DNA from 3 places in the Saccharopolyspora hattusasensis genome. Region 2 is predicted to be linked to each of the others. Evidence: riboswitches for the same ligand, from Rfam matches in the RefSeq annotation. Region 2 holds a riboswitch; each other region holds the start of a gene.

Region 1 (5,316 bases), 2.5 Mb from region 2:
GAAAAGGGCCTGTTCGCCGCGCACGGGCATGCCCCATTCGGTGTCGTAGTACTCGCGCAGCAGGGGATCGCGGGCCGCCCACGGCGGACGCGCCAACCCGTCCTCGCCGATCACGACCCCGGCGTCGGTCGTGGTGTCTGCCGCTGCGGGACTCAAGGTCTCGTTCTCCTCGGGTTCTCGTGGTGTGCGACCGGTACCTGGCCGCACGTGCTTTTGGGTTATACCAGCAGAAAGTGCTCAAGGGGTCGAATCGGTGCGGTGCAGGAGCATGGTGCGGACCACTTCTCAGGTGCCGCCGTCACGGGTTGCGCCGCGCAGCCCGTCGAAGGTTCCAACTCCGCCGAGGGCGATCAGGTCCTCGGTGGCGAGGGAGGCGGTGCCGATCGTGCGGGCCGTTCTTCCACTCCCGGTACCGATCGGGCAGGCACACCGCGCAGGGCCGGTAGCCGCCGCACGTGCGGTGGCCTCGTCCGCGAAGAACACCCGGTGCGCCATGTAGCCTCCGTCGGCGATCGCGCGCAGCGCGGACGGGCAGTCGAGCCGCCCGTAGATCCTGCCGCGCCGGTATCCGCCGAGGCGACCTGGCGCGGCGCTTACGTACGGTCGCCCGTCGGCCCCGAGCAGCGTGTAGGTCATCAGGTCGCGTTGTGGAAGACCAGCCCCAGCGTGTGGCGCCGTCCGGAACGCACCGGCGAGACCCCATGCCGCACCGGAGACGCGGACCAGCCGCGCGCCGAGCGCACCGGCCGGTCGCGAGTGGTGAACACCAGGCCGTGCCCCTGCGGGATCAGCGTTGCGGTGCCCCGGGACTGGGCGCGAGGGCGCTGCTCCACCAGCGTGCTCATGCTGCCTCCAGGTTCAGCAGGATTGCTTTGGCCTCCACGCCGCCGACGTATCCGCCCGAAGTGCCGTCCGAGCGCACTACGCGGTGGCACGGCACCACGACCGGCAGCGGGTTCGTTGCGCACGCGCTACCCACCGCGCGCACCGCCCGCGGGCTCCCTGCGACCGTGGCGACCTCGGCGTAGCTGGCGGTTCGGCCGTAGGCGATGTCGGGCAGGTGCGACAGCACGTTGAGCCGGAACCCGCGCGAGAGGCGCCAGTCCAGCGGCAGGTCGAAGGTGCGCCGCCGCCCGGAGAAGTACTGCTCGATCTGCCGGGCGACCTCGTCCAACCGGTCCGGTGCCCGCAGGATGCGCGGGCTGATCGTCGCGGCCAGCGACGCCAAAACTTTGTCGTGCCCTTGGCGGGCGAAGGCGACCCGCACCAGGCCGCGTTCGGTACCGGCCAGCAGCAGCTCGCCGACCGGAGTGTCCATCGTGCGGTAGGCGACGTCGAGCAGCCCTTCCCGCTTGGCCGCGTTCACCAGCTCGATGTGCAGCCGCTTGCTGGCGTCGAAGTCGATCGCCGGGAGCGCGTCGAACAGGTGCCTGTCGTCGTTTTCGTGGATCGTCATCATCGCGCTTCCCCTCCCACGCTCGTGGCATGTCTGTACGTCGTGCGCAGTGTCTTTATGCCGTCCGCCGCGGCCCGGCGGGCGGCATCGGTGCTGCCGCCGAGGATCGCGGCGATCTCGGCGTAGGGCAGGTCGGCCAGGTAGTGGTAGGCCACCGCCATGCGCTGCTTGGTCGGCAGCGCGCTCAGCGCCGCCCACAGGTCTCCGTCCCAGTCCTCCGGGCGGCCCGTGGTGCTGGGCCGCTCAGGCACGCGCTCGACCATCACCGGTCGGCGTGCCGTCGCCCGGGTGACGTCGACCGCCTTGCGGTGGGCGATCGTGACCAGCCAGGCCTCCACGTTCGCGTCTTCGGCGAGCTCCGGGTAGGCGCGCAGCGCGGCCAGGAACGTCTCGGACCAGGCGTCCTCGGCGTCGGCCGGTCCGAGCACGGCCCGGCACACTCGCAGCACCATCGGGCCGTACTCGTCAACGATCTGCTCGAACGGTTTCACTTTCACTCCCCGTAGACGGCCCGGCCCGTCGGAACGTGAGATGCGGATCCGGCCCACGCCGCGATCGTCACCCGCCCGGGGGCCCCGCCGGTCGCGCGCCGCGCCGGCCCGCGGCTCGGGCGTCGCGACCCCACGTGACGAGCCTCTCACCGACGGCGCGAGGGCGAGCCGGAAGGGCGTGTTCACCACGGAAGTCACCGGATGCGCGGTGGCCGTCCGGCACGGTCCGCGCACGCCCCAGGCCCTTGCCAACGGCTGCCCAGTCGGTAGCCTCCGTTGTGCTGGTGGTTCGTCCACCCCGGATCGCGACGGGAAGTCGTGGCCGCGGGCGGGCGAGGCAAGAGGGAATCCGGTGCGAATCCGGGACTGCCCCGCAGCGGTGAGTGGGAACGAACGCCGTCCCCGGTCCGAGACCGGGCACAGCACTGGGCATGCGTGCCTGGGAAGCGACGGCCAGTAGGAACCCCGGCGTCGGCCGGGACGTGCCCGCGAGTCCGAAGACCTGCCACCGGTGCGCGCACCCGGTGGTGCGCGCGGTCCGGGGTCTCGCGGGAGGACCTGGCGGACGACCGGTTCGCGCCGCGCGGCGTTGCCGGTTCGCCTGCGCCTTCCCTGACCTCGGGGCATCCGTCGTCGAGCTCGCGAGGAGAGGGCGTTGACCAGCAAGATCGGATCTACCGTACTCGGCTATCCCAGGATCGGCCCCAACCGGGAACTCAAGCGCGCACTGGAGCGCTACTGGTCGTCCCGCATCGACGAGGCGGAACTGCGTGCGGTCGCGCGGGAACTGCGCGTCGACGCGTGGCGCGCGCTGCGGGACGCGGGCCTGGATTCGGTGCCGGGCAACACGTTCTCGTTCTACGACCAGGTGTTGGACACCGCGGTCACCTTCGGCGCGGTCCCACCGCGCTTCGCCGGGCTCGGGTTGGGTCCGCTGGACACCTACTTCGCGATGGCGCGCGGGGTGGAATCCGCGCCGCCGCTGGAGATGACGAAGTGGTTCGACACCAACTACCACTACCTGGTGCCCGAGATCGGTCCGGACATGCGGTTCTCGCTGGCCGACCGCACGCCGGTGGAGCAGTACCGGGAGGCCGCGGCGGAGGGCGTGACCACCCGACCGGTGCTGGTCGGCCCGCTCACCTTCCTGCTGCTGGCCAAAGCCGCCGACGGGGCCCCCGAGTCGTTCCGGCCGCTGGATCGGCTCGACGGGCTGCTCGATGCTTACGCGGAGCTGCTGGGCGAACTGCGCCGGGCCGGTGTGGAGTGGGTGCAGCTGGACGAGCCAGCGTTCGCTGCGGACCGCACGCCGGACGAGCTCGATGCGCTGCGCGCCGCGTACCAGCGGCTCGGTGAACTGGAGGAGCGCCCGAACCTGCTGGTCGCGGGCTACTTCGGTGATCTCGGCGAGGCTCTGGGCGCGCTGGCGTCCAGCCCGGTCGAGGCGCTCGCCGTCGATCTCGTCGCCGGGAAGTCCACAGTGGATTCGCTGTCGACCGTTCGGGGCCTGAGCGGTAAAACCCTGGTCGCCGGGCTCGTCGACGGGCGTAACGTCTGGCGCACCGATCTGGACAAGGCGCTTGCAACCGCAGCCACGCTGCTCGGCTCGGCGGACGAGGTAGCGGTCAGCACGTCGTGCTCGTTGCTCCACGTGCCGTACGACGTCGCGGCGGAAGCCGACATCGATCCGCAGGTGAAGTCCTGGTTGGCGTTCGCCGCGCAGAAGGTTCGCGAGGTGGTCGTCCTCGGCCGTGCGTTGGGCGAGGGCCGCGACGTGGTGGCTGGTGAGCTGGCCGAGGCACGAGCCGCGATTGCCGACCGCGCCAGCGCGGAGCGGGTCCGCAACCACCGCGTCCGGGCGCGGCTGCGGGCTCTGCGGCCGGAGTACTCGCAGCGCAGCGACTACGAGGCGAGGCGCGCCGCCCAGCAGAAGTCCTTGCGCCTGCCCGCATTGCCGACCACGACGATCGGTTCGTTCCCACAGACCACGGACGTCCGCAAGGCGCGCGCCGCGTTGCGCTCCGGCCGCATCGACCAGGCGACCTACCGGCAGCGGATGCGGGACGAGATCGAGCGCGTCATCCGGCTGCAGGAGGAGATCGGGCTCGACGTCCTGGTGCACGGCGAACCCGAGCGCAACGACATGGTGCAGTATTTCGCCGAGAACCTGAACGGCTTCGCCAGCACCGACAACGGCTGGGTGCAGTCGTACGGATCGCGGTGCGTGCGGCCGCCGATCCTGTTCGGCGACGTTGCCCGCCCGAAACCGATCACTGTCGAGTGGACGAGTTACGCCCAGCGGTTGACCGAGAAACCGGTCAAGGGCATGCTCACCGGCCCGGTGACGATCCTGGCGTGGTCGTTCGTCCGCGACGACCAGCCGCTGGCGGACACCGCGAAGCAAGTCGCGCTGGCCATCCGGGACGAGGTGAACGACCTGGAAGCCGCCGGAATCCGGGTCGTCCAGGTCGACGAGCCCGCCTTGCGTGAACTGCTGTCGCTGCGCTCGGCACAGCACGCGGACTACCTGGACTGGGCGGTGACGTCGTTCCGGCTGGCGACCTGCGGCGTCGCCGAGTCCACCCAGATCCACACCCACCTGTGCTATTCGGAGTTCGGCGATGTGATCAACGCGATCGTGGCGCTGGACGCCGACGTCACCAGCATCGAGGCCGCCCGCTCGCGGATGGAGGTGCTGGCAGACCTCAACGCGGTCGGCTTCGGTCGCGGCGTCGGGCCCGGCGTTTACGACATCCACTCGCCGCGCGTGCCCGAGACCGCCGAGGTCGTGGATCTGTTGCGGGCCGCGCTCGCGGCCGTTCCGGCGGAGCGGTTGTGGGTCAATCCCGACTGCGGGCTGAAGACCCGCGGCTACGCCGAGGTCGAGGCGGCGCTGAAACACATGGTCGGGGCCATAGCCGAGCTGCGCTGACGGCGGACCCGCGGGCGGCGCGTGCGTCGAACAGGACTCCGGTCAGGTGTTCACGCGGCGGATGGGAGTTGGTCGTCGCGTCGGACCAGTGCCGCGTAGCGGCCGTCGGCGGCCAGCAATTCGTCGTGCGTGCCGCGCTCCACGATCTGGCCGCCGTCGAGCACCACGATCTGGTCCGCGTGGCGCACGGTCGACAACCGGTGCGCGATCGTGATCGTGGTCCGGCCCGAGGACAGCTCGTCGAGAGCTTGCTGCACCGCGCGTTCGGTCCGGGTGTCCAAGGCGCTGGTGGCCTCGTCGAGGATCAGGATCGGCGGGTCGCGCAGGATCGTGCGGGCGATCGCGAGCCGCTGCTTCTCCCCGCCGGAGAACCTGTATCCGCGCTCGCCGACCAAGGTGTCGTAGCCGTCCGGCAGCTCTGCGATGTGGTCGTGGAT
Region 2 (5,316 bases):
TGATCAGCCTGTCCGACCTGCACACGCCGTGGGAGATCATCGAGCGCCGCGTCCGGGCGGCGGCCGAGGGCGACCTGGTGGTGTGCTTCTACAACCCGCGTTCGGAGCAGCGGCACTGGCAGCTCGGCCGGGCCCTGGAGATCTTGGCGGAGCACCGCCCGGTGACCACGCCGGTCGGCGCGGTCCGCCAGGCCAGCCGTGCCGGGCAGCGGGTGTGGTGCGCCCCGATCGGCGAATTCGACCCGGCCGAGGTGGACATGTTCACCACGGTGCTCGTCGGCTCCTCGCAGTCCAGCGTGGTCGGTGGTCGGATGGTGACGCCCCGGGGCTACCGGTGGATGGCGGCGGATGCCCGCTGACCCGCTGGTGATCTCGACGGCCTGCACGGCGTGCGGGGCCTGCCTCCTGACCTGCCCGGAGCACGCCCTCCGCCCGGCCCGGGGCCGCCCGGTGGTCCTGGCGGACCGCTGCACGGTCTGCGGGGAATGCGTCGAGATCTGCCCGGCGGATGCCATCGACCTGCTCCGCTGATCGCGTTCGTTTGTTCGTTTAGGCGAGATCGCTTTCGAACAGCCGGGCCGCCATCGCCGGACTCGGCTGGACGACCTGTTGGCGTACCGCGAGCGCGCTCGACGTGCCCGCGCGGCAGGGCTGGACGAAGCGGCAGGGCTGGACGAAGCGGCAGGGCTGGACGAAATGGTGCGGGTGTCCGAGGCGGCGGGCCGCTACGGCCTCCCGACCGACGCGCGTGTCGGGCGGTTGTCCGAATCGGAGCAGGAAGACTGAGCCAAGACGGATGATTCGCCCTCCTCTGCCGCGGCTTCTTCGTCCCTGGCTTCGGGTGCGGGGGCGTGCTTAGCTGGCTGTGATGAGTGGCCACATGTCGCCGGAGGAGTTCCGGGCGTTCGGTCGGCAGGTCGTCGACTGGATCGCCGACTACTACGCCGGTGTCGAGAAGCATCCGGTTCGGTCGCAGGTGCGGCCCGGTGAGGTCCGGTCGCAGCTCCCGGCGCATCCGCCCGAGCAGGGCGAGCCGTTCGAGCGGGTGCTGAGCGACCTCGACGCGGTGCTGATGCCGGGCGTGACGCACTGGCAGCACCCGAACTTCTTCGCCTACTTCCCGGCCAACGCCACCGGCCCGTCGATCCTCGGTGACCTGCTCTCCAGCGGGCTCGGCGTGCAGGGCATGGTCTGGGCGACCAGTCCCGCGTGCACCGAGCTGGAGACCGTGGTCGTGGACTGGATGGCCGAGCTGCTGGGCCTTCCCGAGCACTTCCGGACCGATGCCGTCGGCGGCGGGGTGATCCAGGACTCCGCCTCCAGCGCTGCGCTGGTCGCCTGCCTAGCGGCATTGCAGCGGGTCAGCGACGGACAGGTCGCGAGCCGGGGCATCACCCGGCGCCACATGCTCTATGTCTCCGCGCACACCCATTCGTCCCTGGAGCGCGCGGCGCGGATGGTCGGCATCGGCGCGGACAACGTCCGGATCGTCGACGTCGACCCGGACTCGCTCGGCATGGACCCGAAGCACCTCGACGCCCTGATCGCCGAGGACCTCGCCGCCGGCGCGGTGCCCACACTGGTGTGCGCGACGATCGGCACCACCTCGACGACCGCGATCGATCCGGTCCGTGAGGTCGGCGACGTGTGCCGGGCGCGCGGGGTCTGGCTGCACGTGGACGCGGCGTACGCGGGTGTTGCCGCGGTGTGCCCGGAGCTGCGCTGGATCAACGACGGCGTCGCCGAGTTCGCCGATTCCTACTGCACCAACGCGCACAAGTGGCTGTTGACCAACTTCGACTGCAGCCTGCTGTGGATGGCCGACCGGCGGCCCATGATCGACGCGCTGTCGATCCTGCCCGAGTACCTGCGCAACCCGGCGACCGCGTCCGGTGAGGTGATCGACTACCGGGACTGGCAGGTGCCGCTGGGTCGCCGGTTCCGGGCGTTGAAGCTGTGGTCGGTGCTGCGCTGGTACGGCGCGGAAGGGCTGCGCGAGCACATCCGCACCACCGTCGGCCTCGCCCAGGAGTTCGCCGGCTGGGTCCGCGACGACCCACGCTTCGAGCTCCTGGAGCCGCACCCGCTGGGCCTGGTCTGCTTCCGGCCGCTGTTCCCCGAACTGTCCACAGAGGACGCTGGTGATCGGGTCCACCGGCTGATGGAATCGCTGAACGAGTCGGGGGAGCTGTACCTGACCCACACCAAGGTGGGCGGCGGGACGCTGCTGCGGCTCGCGGTCGGTTCGCCGCAGACCGAGCGGCGTCACGTGCTGGCGGCCTGGAAGCGGATCCAGGAGGCGGTGGGCTGACCTGCCCGCGAGCAGCGCGTAGCCGACCGGCACGAACACGTGCGTCGGCGCGGGCCACCCACCCGCGATCGCGGCACTCGTGATCGCGCTGCGGACGACGTGAAGGGCACCCCGGACCGCCGAAGGTGCCCTTCACCTGTGCGTCAGGCGGGCAGGTGCACGCGGCGGTGCAGGCGGTCGCCGATGTCCTGCGCCGCGTTGTCCAGTAGCTTGTGCGCCAGCTCGAACAGGGCGCGGGCGATCGCGATCTCGTCGCCGATCTGCGGTACCTCCGGGTCGTCCGGGTGGCGCCGCGCCGTGCCGTGGCCGTGCAGCGCCTGACCGCCCGGAGTGGTGAAACCGACGTCTGCGGTGGTCTTCGCGCCCGCCTCCACGACCTGCAGGTTCAACGTGATGGTGTGGGTCTCGTTCATGGTCGCCTGCTTCCTACTCGTTGCTGTTATTTGTTCGAGCAGGACATTTCGCTCGCCGCCGTACCACTGGTGCACGGCTGGAGTCCAGGCTGGGCAGTCTCAGCCGATCGGCCATCGTTCCGCGAGCTGCGGTGATGGCTACGTCCCGATCTTTTGCCAGGGACCCCGAACGAACGGTGCACCAGCCTTGGCTGATACGTGTGATCCTTGGGTCCTGACCGGGCCGTTGCCGGGAACATCCCGACGCCTGGCAGCCTACTCGATCTCTCCCGTTTTTGATCAGATAAGCCCAGGAAAACCGGGCTCTCAAGGTCGCCGTAGCCCAAGCATGCGCTGGCCGACCGGAACGGCGAAAGAGTCGAATTCACCCATTTGGGTATCCGCTGGCCGGATCGGTGATCGACCTCACGGGGTTTGACCTTGGGTGGTGGGCAAGGAAAGATACGGCCGCCGACAGTGCAGGAACCCGGTGCGAATCCGGGACGGTCCCGCCACTGTGACCGGGGAGTGGGCCTCACTCGTTGCCACGGCTGCCAACAGCTGGAAGGCAGGGGAACCGCGTCGATCCGGGAGTCAGGAGACTGCGCGTCGGCCCCGCGTCGCGCCGCGACGCGCGGACACCGAGCCCCTCGGGCGGGAAACCCAGGAGGTCGGAGATCCCATGTCTTGGGATGCCGAAGCGAGTCGGCCGCAGGCCGGTTGGGGCGCCGCCGAGCGCCGGAAAGCAGCGGTCGTACTGGCCGCCGTCGGAGTGCTCCACCTAGCGGGCTGGAGCGCCTACCTTTTGCAACAAGAATCGTTCAGCGCGGTCGGCGGGCTGGCCGCCGCCGGGACGACGGCGTACCTGCTCGGCCTGCGCCACGGGTTCGACGCGGATCACGTCGCGGTGATCGACGACGCGACGAGGCTGCTGATGCAGCGCGGCCGCCGACCGGTGTCGACCGGCATGTGGTTCGCGCTCGGGCACGCCAGCGTCGTGCTGTTCCTCGCCGCCGCGATCGCCTTCATTGCCGGACCCGCTGCGCAGCAGTGGGCCGAGCAGGCCGGGGTGCAGGTCGCCACCGTCGTGGACCTGATCGTGGTTGCCGTGCTGAGCTCGTTGGCGGTGCTCAACGCGCTGGTGCTGCGCGACGCCCTGCGGTTGCTGCGCCGCGCCCGCCGCGGCGCGGTCGACGAGACCGAGGTCGAGCTGGTGCTGGGGCGGCGCGGCCTGCTCGCCCGGCTGCTGCGCGGGCGGATGCGCGGCGTCGGCCGCTCCTGGCACCTGTTCGGCATCGGGCTGTTGTTCGGGCTCGGCATGCAGACGGCCACCGAGATCACGGTGCTGGCCATGGTGTCGCCGACCGAACACCAGTCCGCCATCGCGGTGCTGAGCCTGCCGCTGCTGTTCGCCGCCGGAATGTGCACAGTGGACAGCGTGGACGGGATGCTGATGTCCCGCGCCTACACTTGGTCGCTGGCGCGGCCCCTACGGCGGCTGTGGGTGAACGTGACCACCACGGCCCTGACCGTCGTGCTGGCCGCCGTGATCGCCTTCATCGTCCTCTGTGGACTGCTGGCGGAGCACGGGTTGTCGTTCCTGGACGGGATCGCGGCCGTGAGCGACCAGTTCGAACTGCTCGGCTACATCACGCTCGGGCTGTTCCTGGCGGTCTGGGGCGGGGCGGCGCTGTGGTGGCACCTCAAATCCCGGAAGGAGCCGGAAGTCGAATGAGCGGCGGTTTCGCGCCAGCAGGGGAGAGCGGCGGTTTCGCACCAGCCGGGGAGAGCGGCGGCACTCCAGCAGGGGAGAGCGGTGGCACTCCAGCCGACCGCACCGTGCACCCGATCGAGACCGAGTCCTACCGGATCATGCGGTCCAGGGCCGATTTCGCCCACTTCCCGCCGCTGGCCAGGGCGGTCGTCGAGCGCGTCGTGCACACCACCGCCGACCCGAGCTGGACCGGCGAGGTCGTCGCCGGCGAAACCGCGTTGCGGGCCGGGCGCGCGGCGCTGCTCGACGGCGCGCCGCTGATCACCGACGTGCGCATGGTCGCGGCCGGGATCACCGCGCGCCCGGCCGAAATCGGCCTGGACCGCTCCGGTGTCGCCGAGTTCGCCGCGACCGCCGGCCTGACCCGATCCGCGGCGGGCATCCGGCTGGCCGCCGAAGAACACCCCGACGGCGCGGTGTGGGCCATCGGCAACGCCCCGACCGCGCTGTTCGAGCTGATCCGCCTCGCCGAGACCGGCCGGCTCAACCCGGCGCTCGTCGTCGGCGTCCCGGTCGGCTTCGTCGGCGCGGTCGACGCCAAGGCCGCGCTGCGGCGCAGCGGCCTACCGGCCGTGACCACCCTGACCGAACGCGGCGGTGCGGCCATCGCCGCCGCCGCGATCAACGCCCTCCTCTACTGGGCAGAACCTGGAGGTAACCGGTGACCGAACCGCTGCTGGTCGTGGGCCACGGCACGGTGGACGAAGGCGGTGTGACGGAGTTCCACGCCTTCCTCGACCGCCTGCGCACCCGGATGTCGGCCGCAGGCGTCGACACCGCAGGCGGGTTCATCGAGCTGTCCGCCCCCGCGGTCACCGAAGCCTGGAGCGAGCTCACCG
Region 3 (5,316 bases), 3.9 Mb from region 2:
GTGCTGCCCCGCACGATGACGCACGTAGCGCGGGTGAAGGCCCGCTCGCCGTGGAGAGGCACGTCGTGCGGGTGGAAGTACCGGGAATGGGGACGATCCCGCTTCCCCCGTTGAACGAGCTCGCCTACCTGACCGGGGTAGTCGTCCTGGCCAGTACCGGGCTGATGTCGTGGCCGGTGGCGTTGACCATCGGAGCGGGCCATCTGCTGGCGCACAACCGGCACATCCAGCTGCTTCGGGCCTTCGGCGAGGCCCTGGAGGAGGCTTGACCGCATCCCCAGCCATCGGCAGGCGCTGCGCTTCGGTGGGGGCCACCGAGCAATCGCGCGAGCGCGGGTGTCAGGAGTTGCGCGGGTTACCAGGCCTGATTCGTAGGCGAGGACTACGAGTTGGGCGCGGTCGTGGGCGTGGAGCTTGACCATGGCCCGGTTGATGTGGGTTTTCGCGGTCAGCGGGCTGATTACCATGCGGTCGGCGATCTGGTCGTTGGACAGGCCCTGCGCGACCAGGGCGACGGCCTCGCGTTCGCGGTTGGTCAGTTCTTCCAACCCCGTGCCGGTGACGGTGGTGAGCGGCTGGGTGACGTACCGGTTGATCAGCCGGCGGGTGATCGACGGTGCGAGCAGGGCGTCGCCGCGTGCGGCGACGCGCACGGCATGGAGGAAGTCTTCCGGCTTGATGTCCTTGACGAGGAATCCGGCCGCGCCGGCGCGCAGCGCGTCGAAGACGTATTCGTCCAAGCCGTAGTTGGTCAGGATGACGACGTGCACCCCGGCCAGGGCCGGGTCCGCGGCGATGCGCCGGGTCGCCTCGATGCCGGTGACGACCGGCATCTGGATGTCGATGAGCGCGATGTCGGGCAGGTGTTCCCGGGCCAGCGCCAGGCCTTCGCTGCCGTCGGCGGCCTCGGCCACCACCTCGATGTCGTCCTCGATGTCGAGGAGCGCGCGGAATCCGCTGAGGATGAGCGGCTGGTCGTCGACCAGCAGGACGCGGATCATGACGTTCGGTCCACGGGAAGTTCGGCCTGCACGGAGAAGCCGCCCTCGTCGCGAGGTGCCGCTCGCAGGCGGCCTCCGAGGGCGGTGACTCGTTCGCGCATGCCGAGCAGTGTGACGCCGGGCACCGGCGTGGCCCTGCCGTCGTCGTCGACCCGTATGACCAGGGCGTCGGGTCGGTAGTCGTGATTCAGGCCGCAGCGGGAGTGTGACCGTGGTGCGGAAATCGGGCCCGCACCACGGTCGGTCGTCACCACGGTCGGTCGTCACCGCGGTCGGTCGTCATCGCGGTAGGTCGTCGCCCTTGTAGGTGGCTGCCTTGAAGGCCACCTTCAGTGGGGACCAGCCGTTCTCGGTGGTGTGGGGGCCGCCGTCCGCCCCGTGGTGCCAGTAGCGGAGGCAGTAACCGCCCGCACCGGTCAGCTGCCGGAGGTTGGCGTGGCTGACGTTCGGGTCCGAGCATTCGTCGACGCCGTTGTCGTTCAGATCCTCGTCGTAACCGTACTTCTGGTGCGCGAAGTAGCCCTTGTCGATGCCGGAGTAGTACGACACGGTTTCGTCTTCCAGAGAGCTGACGAGGCTCCAGTCGATCCCGGCGGCCCACGGATCGTCCAAGCCGCGGTCGTTGCGGCCGGGCGCGGACTCGTGCAGCTTGTCGATGAAACCCGACCCGCCTTCGCCCGCCGGGGTCATTTGGTTCCACTGCCGGGTGCACTTGTCGTCGGGATCCGCATCGGGATTGCGGCACCCGTTGATCAGCCCCTGGTGCGGGGTGCCGAGCGTGACTATGTCCTCCACCGCCACTCTGGGTGGGAAGCCGCTCCAGCCCTCGCGGGTGCCGAGCACCGCGACGCGGGTGATCAGGCCGCCCATCGAGTGCGCGACGATGTCGACCTCCTCACCCTTGCTGGTGTACTCCGCGTAGATGTAGTTGGCGAAGTCCTTGGCGATTTCCTGGATGGGCCGCTCGCGGTCGGCCTGACCGTCGCCGATCACGTCATCGCAGAATGCCCGGTCGCCCTCGTAGTAGCCGATCGTCCGCATCGAGGAACGATCCCGGCCGCCCGCTTCCTGGTAGTACTCGAGGGCTGCGTCCCAGGTCGACCCGTTGCAGTTGGTGGGGGGATCCGGGTTGTAGCCGTGTACCAGCAGCATCGTCTTCTGCTCCGCGGCCGGCCCGATCTCACGACCGTCCAGTCCGGACGCCTGCACCGTCGCCGGTGCGCTGAGGGCGAGCCCCGCGGCAGCGATCGTGGCGACCGCCCCGCGCCATCGTCGGTTGATCATCAAGCACACTCCCGTCGGTCGGGTTTCGACGCGGGTCCCCTGGCAGCACCCCGCGTCCGGCCGACATCGCGAGCCGCTCGCACCGCACAGCGCCAGAGGGCTGGACACCCTCGGCATCGACACCCCCGGCCAGCGGACGCCCGATGTCGGTCCCGCCGACACTAGGCAAACCGCCTCGACATTCGTGGGAGAACGCGAAGGGTTAGCTCCCCTGGAGCAGCCGGTTGGCCCGCTCGGCGGACATGACGCTGGAGCAGCAACCCGCACCCTGCTGCGGCTGGCAATGCACGCCGCGGACACCGGCTTGGCCACCATCGCCGAGCGCGGCAGCGCGATCTGGTCGACCGGATGCAGCACCTTCCCACTCCAGCACCCTTTTCCCGGATAAAGCCCGAATTATTCGGCCATTCCGAATTCCGCAGCGGGGACAATCATGCCCACCAGCAGCAAGAAGGTCCACAAGGGACTGTCCGGGGTCGTCGCCGACATTACATCTCCATGGTCAACCCGGACAGCAACTGGCTGACCTACGGCGGCTACCCGGTCGATGACCTGGCCACCCGATGCTCGTTCGAGGAGATCGCCCAGCTGCTCTGGCGCGGGGAACTGCCCACCGTCGCGGAACTCGCCGGGCAGAACGCGCTCGCGGGCGGCGCCACCATGTGGATGGAGATACATCCGATCGCCCGGGAAACACGCCCGACGCTCCGCACCACGGCAGCCGCACGCGGCGCGACCGTGCGAGATCTCTCACATCGGTCGCGCAACGCCGGGCGGTTAGGGTGTGAGCGAATCAGTCGTACCCGGTGTACGGGTCAGGGAATCCGGTCGGAATCCGGAGCTGACGCGCAGCGGTAGGGGTGATGGACGGGGCGGCCCACGAGCGGGCCGGACCACTGGGCACGCGCCTGGGAAGGTTCTCCGTCCAGCAGAACCCGAGCCCGAAGACCTGCTGGTTCCCGGTCGGTGCAGGTCCAGTGCGCCAACCGGTCGGCGAATTGGCGGCTCCGCGTACGAGCCCGAGCTAAGGATGCGGACGATGCTATTCCCCGCGCGGTTTCGCGCGTCTCGGCCAGGGCACCAGACCCTGTTCGCAGGCGTGCTGGCCATTGCCCTCTGCGGCTGTTCGGCGCCCCCGGCCGACGAGCACGCTGGTGGCGAACCCGTCTCGATGCGCAACTGCGGTCAGGACGTCGTCGTCGAAGCGCCGCCGCAACGCGCTGTCAGCCTCAACCAGAGCACGACCGAGATCATGCTCTCCCTGGGGTTGCAGGACCGGATGGTCGGCACCGCGACCTGGACCGACCCAGTCGCACCGCGCCTCGCCGCCGCGAACGAGCAGGTGCCCCGGCTGGCGGAGAACGCCCCCTCGTTCGAGAGCGTACTCGCGACTGAGCCGGACATCGTCCTCGGCGCCTACCAAGCGGTCTTCACCGACTCGATGGTCGCCTCCCGCGAACGCTTCGAAGAGCTGGGCGTACCAACCTACCTCTCGCCCAGCAACTGCCTCCCGGAGGAAGCGCCGCTGGGCGAGCCGACCGAACTGGCGGACATCTACCGCGAGGTCCAGGAGATCGCCACGATCTTCGGGGTGCAGGACCGCGGTGCGGCGCTGGTCGCCGACATGTGCGCACGGGTCGCTGCTGCGCAGGCGCGTGTCGCGGATCTGCCCTCCCGGCAAAAGCAGTCGGTGCTGTTCTGGTTCGCGCGAACCGAAGCGCCTTACGTGGCAGGTAGAACCGGATCCCCGGGGATCATGACGCGCGCGCTGGGAGTGCGCAATGCCTACGACGACGTCGCGTCGATGTGGCCGCAGGTCGGTTGGGAGGACGTACTCAGCCGCGACCCGACGCTGCTCGTGCTGGGCGACCTCACCCGGGATCAGGAAGGCGACAGCCTCCAGTACAAGATCGACTTTCTGCGCACCGATCCCGCAGTGTCCCAATTGGACGCCGTGCGCGGCGAGAACTGGATCCCCATGTCCGGCACCGCGTTGAACACCAGCATGCGAACCGTGGACGGGATCGAGGCGCTCGCCGACAAGCTCGTCGCCGTGGAGCGGTAGTGGTGCGTCAGGTCCGCGCCGCCTGGCTGGTCGGCGGCGCCCTGCCGGTGCTCGTGGTGTCGATCGCCTTCGTGATCACCATCGGGCCGGCCGACATCTCGGTCGCAGAGGTCGCCGAAGTGGTCCGCGCCAAGCTGGGACTGGGCACCACCGGCGTTTCCCGGATCACGCAGGGAATCGTGTGGGAGTTGCGCCTGCCGCGGGCGCTGCTGGCCGCGATCTGTGGCGCGGGGCTGGGCGTGTGCGGGGCGGTCCTGCAGTCGATGTTGCGGAATCCGCTGGCGGATCCCTTCCTGCTGGGGATTTCGGCGGGGGCGTCCACCGGCGCGGTGGCGATCGCGGTGCTCGGGGTCGGTGCCGGGACGATCGGGCTGGCTGCCGGGGCGTTCGGCGGTGCCATGGTCGCGTTCGCGCTCGTGATGGGGCTGTCGGCGTTGGCAGGCGGCGGGACCAGCCGGGTGATCCTCGCCGGTGTCGCCGGCAGCCAGCTGTTCTCGGCGCTGACCTCCTACATCGTGATGACCTCCGCCGACGCCCAGCAGACCCAGGGTGTGCTGTTCTGGCTCCTCGGTTCGCTCGCCGGAGCGCGGTGGGACGACGTCGCGCTGGCCGGCATCGTTTGCGCGGTGGGGCTGTTGCTCTGCCAGTCGCAGGCCGGCTCGCTCGACGCGTTCGCCTTCGGTCGCGATTCCGCCGCTTCCCTGGGCATCTCGGTGGCGCGAGTTCGCGGGCTGCTGCTGGTGGGAACCGCGCTGCTGACCGCGACGCTGGTGGCCACCTCGGGTGCTATCGGTTTCGTCGGGCTCGTGCTCCCGCAAGCCGCCCGGTTCCTGGTGGGTACCCGACACCGCGCCCTGCTGCCGACCACCGCAATGCTCGGCGCGGTCCTGCTGGTCTGGGTCGATGCACTGGCCGGAACCGTGGCCGCGCCGCAGGAAGTGCCCGTCGGTGTCGTCACGGCGCTGG

The links. Region 2 has a riboswitch for cobalamin ahead of ACRXBZ_RS11575 (HoxN/HupN/NixA family nickel/cobalt transporter). Riboswitches for the same ligand answer to the same signal wherever they lie in the genome.
Region 1: linked by a shared signal. The riboswitch ahead of metE (5-methyltetrahydropteroyltriglutamate--homocysteine S-methyltransferase) and the one ahead of ACRXBZ_RS11575 (HoxN/HupN/NixA family nickel/cobalt transporter) in region 2 are both predicted to bind cobalamin.
Region 3: linked by a shared signal. The riboswitch ahead of ACRXBZ_RS31420 (ABC transporter substrate-binding protein) and the one ahead of ACRXBZ_RS11575 (HoxN/HupN/NixA family nickel/cobalt transporter) in region 2 are both predicted to bind cobalamin.

The regions. Positions count from the first base shown of each region.
Region 1 is NZ_JBPCDC010000001.1:99,523-104,838, reverse strand. Features, by position in the region: gene ACRXBZ_RS00560 (DNA-3-methyladenine glycosylase I) at 1-114, opposite strand, end outside; gene ACRXBZ_RS00555 (hypothetical protein) at 286-636, opposite strand; partial or broken gene ACRXBZ_RS00550 (2OG-Fe(II) oxygenase) at 636-851, opposite strand; gene ACRXBZ_RS00545 (methylated-DNA--[protein]-cysteine S-methyltransferase) at 842-1,459, opposite strand; gene ACRXBZ_RS00540 (RNA polymerase sigma factor) at 1,456-1,953, opposite strand; cobalamin riboswitch at 2,216-2,471, shown strand; gene metE (5-methyltetrahydropteroyltriglutamate--homocysteine S-methyltransferase) at 2,603-4,879, shown strand; gene ACRXBZ_RS00530 (ABC transporter ATP-binding protein) at 4,930-5,316, opposite strand, start outside.
Region 2 is NZ_JBPCDC010000001.1:2,619,498-2,624,813, reverse strand. Features, by position in the region: gene cobJ (precorrin-3B C(17)-methyltransferase) at 1-359, shown strand, start outside; gene ACRXBZ_RS11595 (DUF362 domain-containing protein) at 349-531, shown strand; gene ACRXBZ_RS11590 (hypothetical protein) at 610-786, shown strand; gene ACRXBZ_RS11585 (pyridoxal-dependent decarboxylase) at 881-2,311, shown strand; gene ACRXBZ_RS11580 (DUF1876 domain-containing protein) at 2,455-2,724, opposite strand; cobalamin riboswitch at 3,184-3,308, shown strand; gene ACRXBZ_RS11575 (HoxN/HupN/NixA family nickel/cobalt transporter) at 3,386-4,438, shown strand; gene ACRXBZ_RS11570 (precorrin-8X methylmutase) at 4,435-5,142, shown strand; gene ACRXBZ_RS11565 (sirohydrochlorin chelatase) at 5,139-5,316, shown strand, end outside.
Region 3 is NZ_JBPCDC010000001.1:6,540,564-6,545,879, forward strand. Features, by position in the region: partial or broken gene ACRXBZ_RS31400 (response regulator) at 357-1,001, opposite strand; partial or broken gene ACRXBZ_RS31405 (ATP-binding protein) at 998-1,183, opposite strand; gene ACRXBZ_RS31410 (esterase/lipase family protein) at 1,281-2,285, opposite strand; partial or broken gene ACRXBZ_RS31415 (hypothetical protein) at 2,784-2,867, shown strand; cobalamin riboswitch at 3,063-3,256, shown strand; gene ACRXBZ_RS31420 (ABC transporter substrate-binding protein) at 3,325-4,350, shown strand; gene ACRXBZ_RS31425 (FecCD family ABC transporter permease) at 4,350-5,316, shown strand, end outside.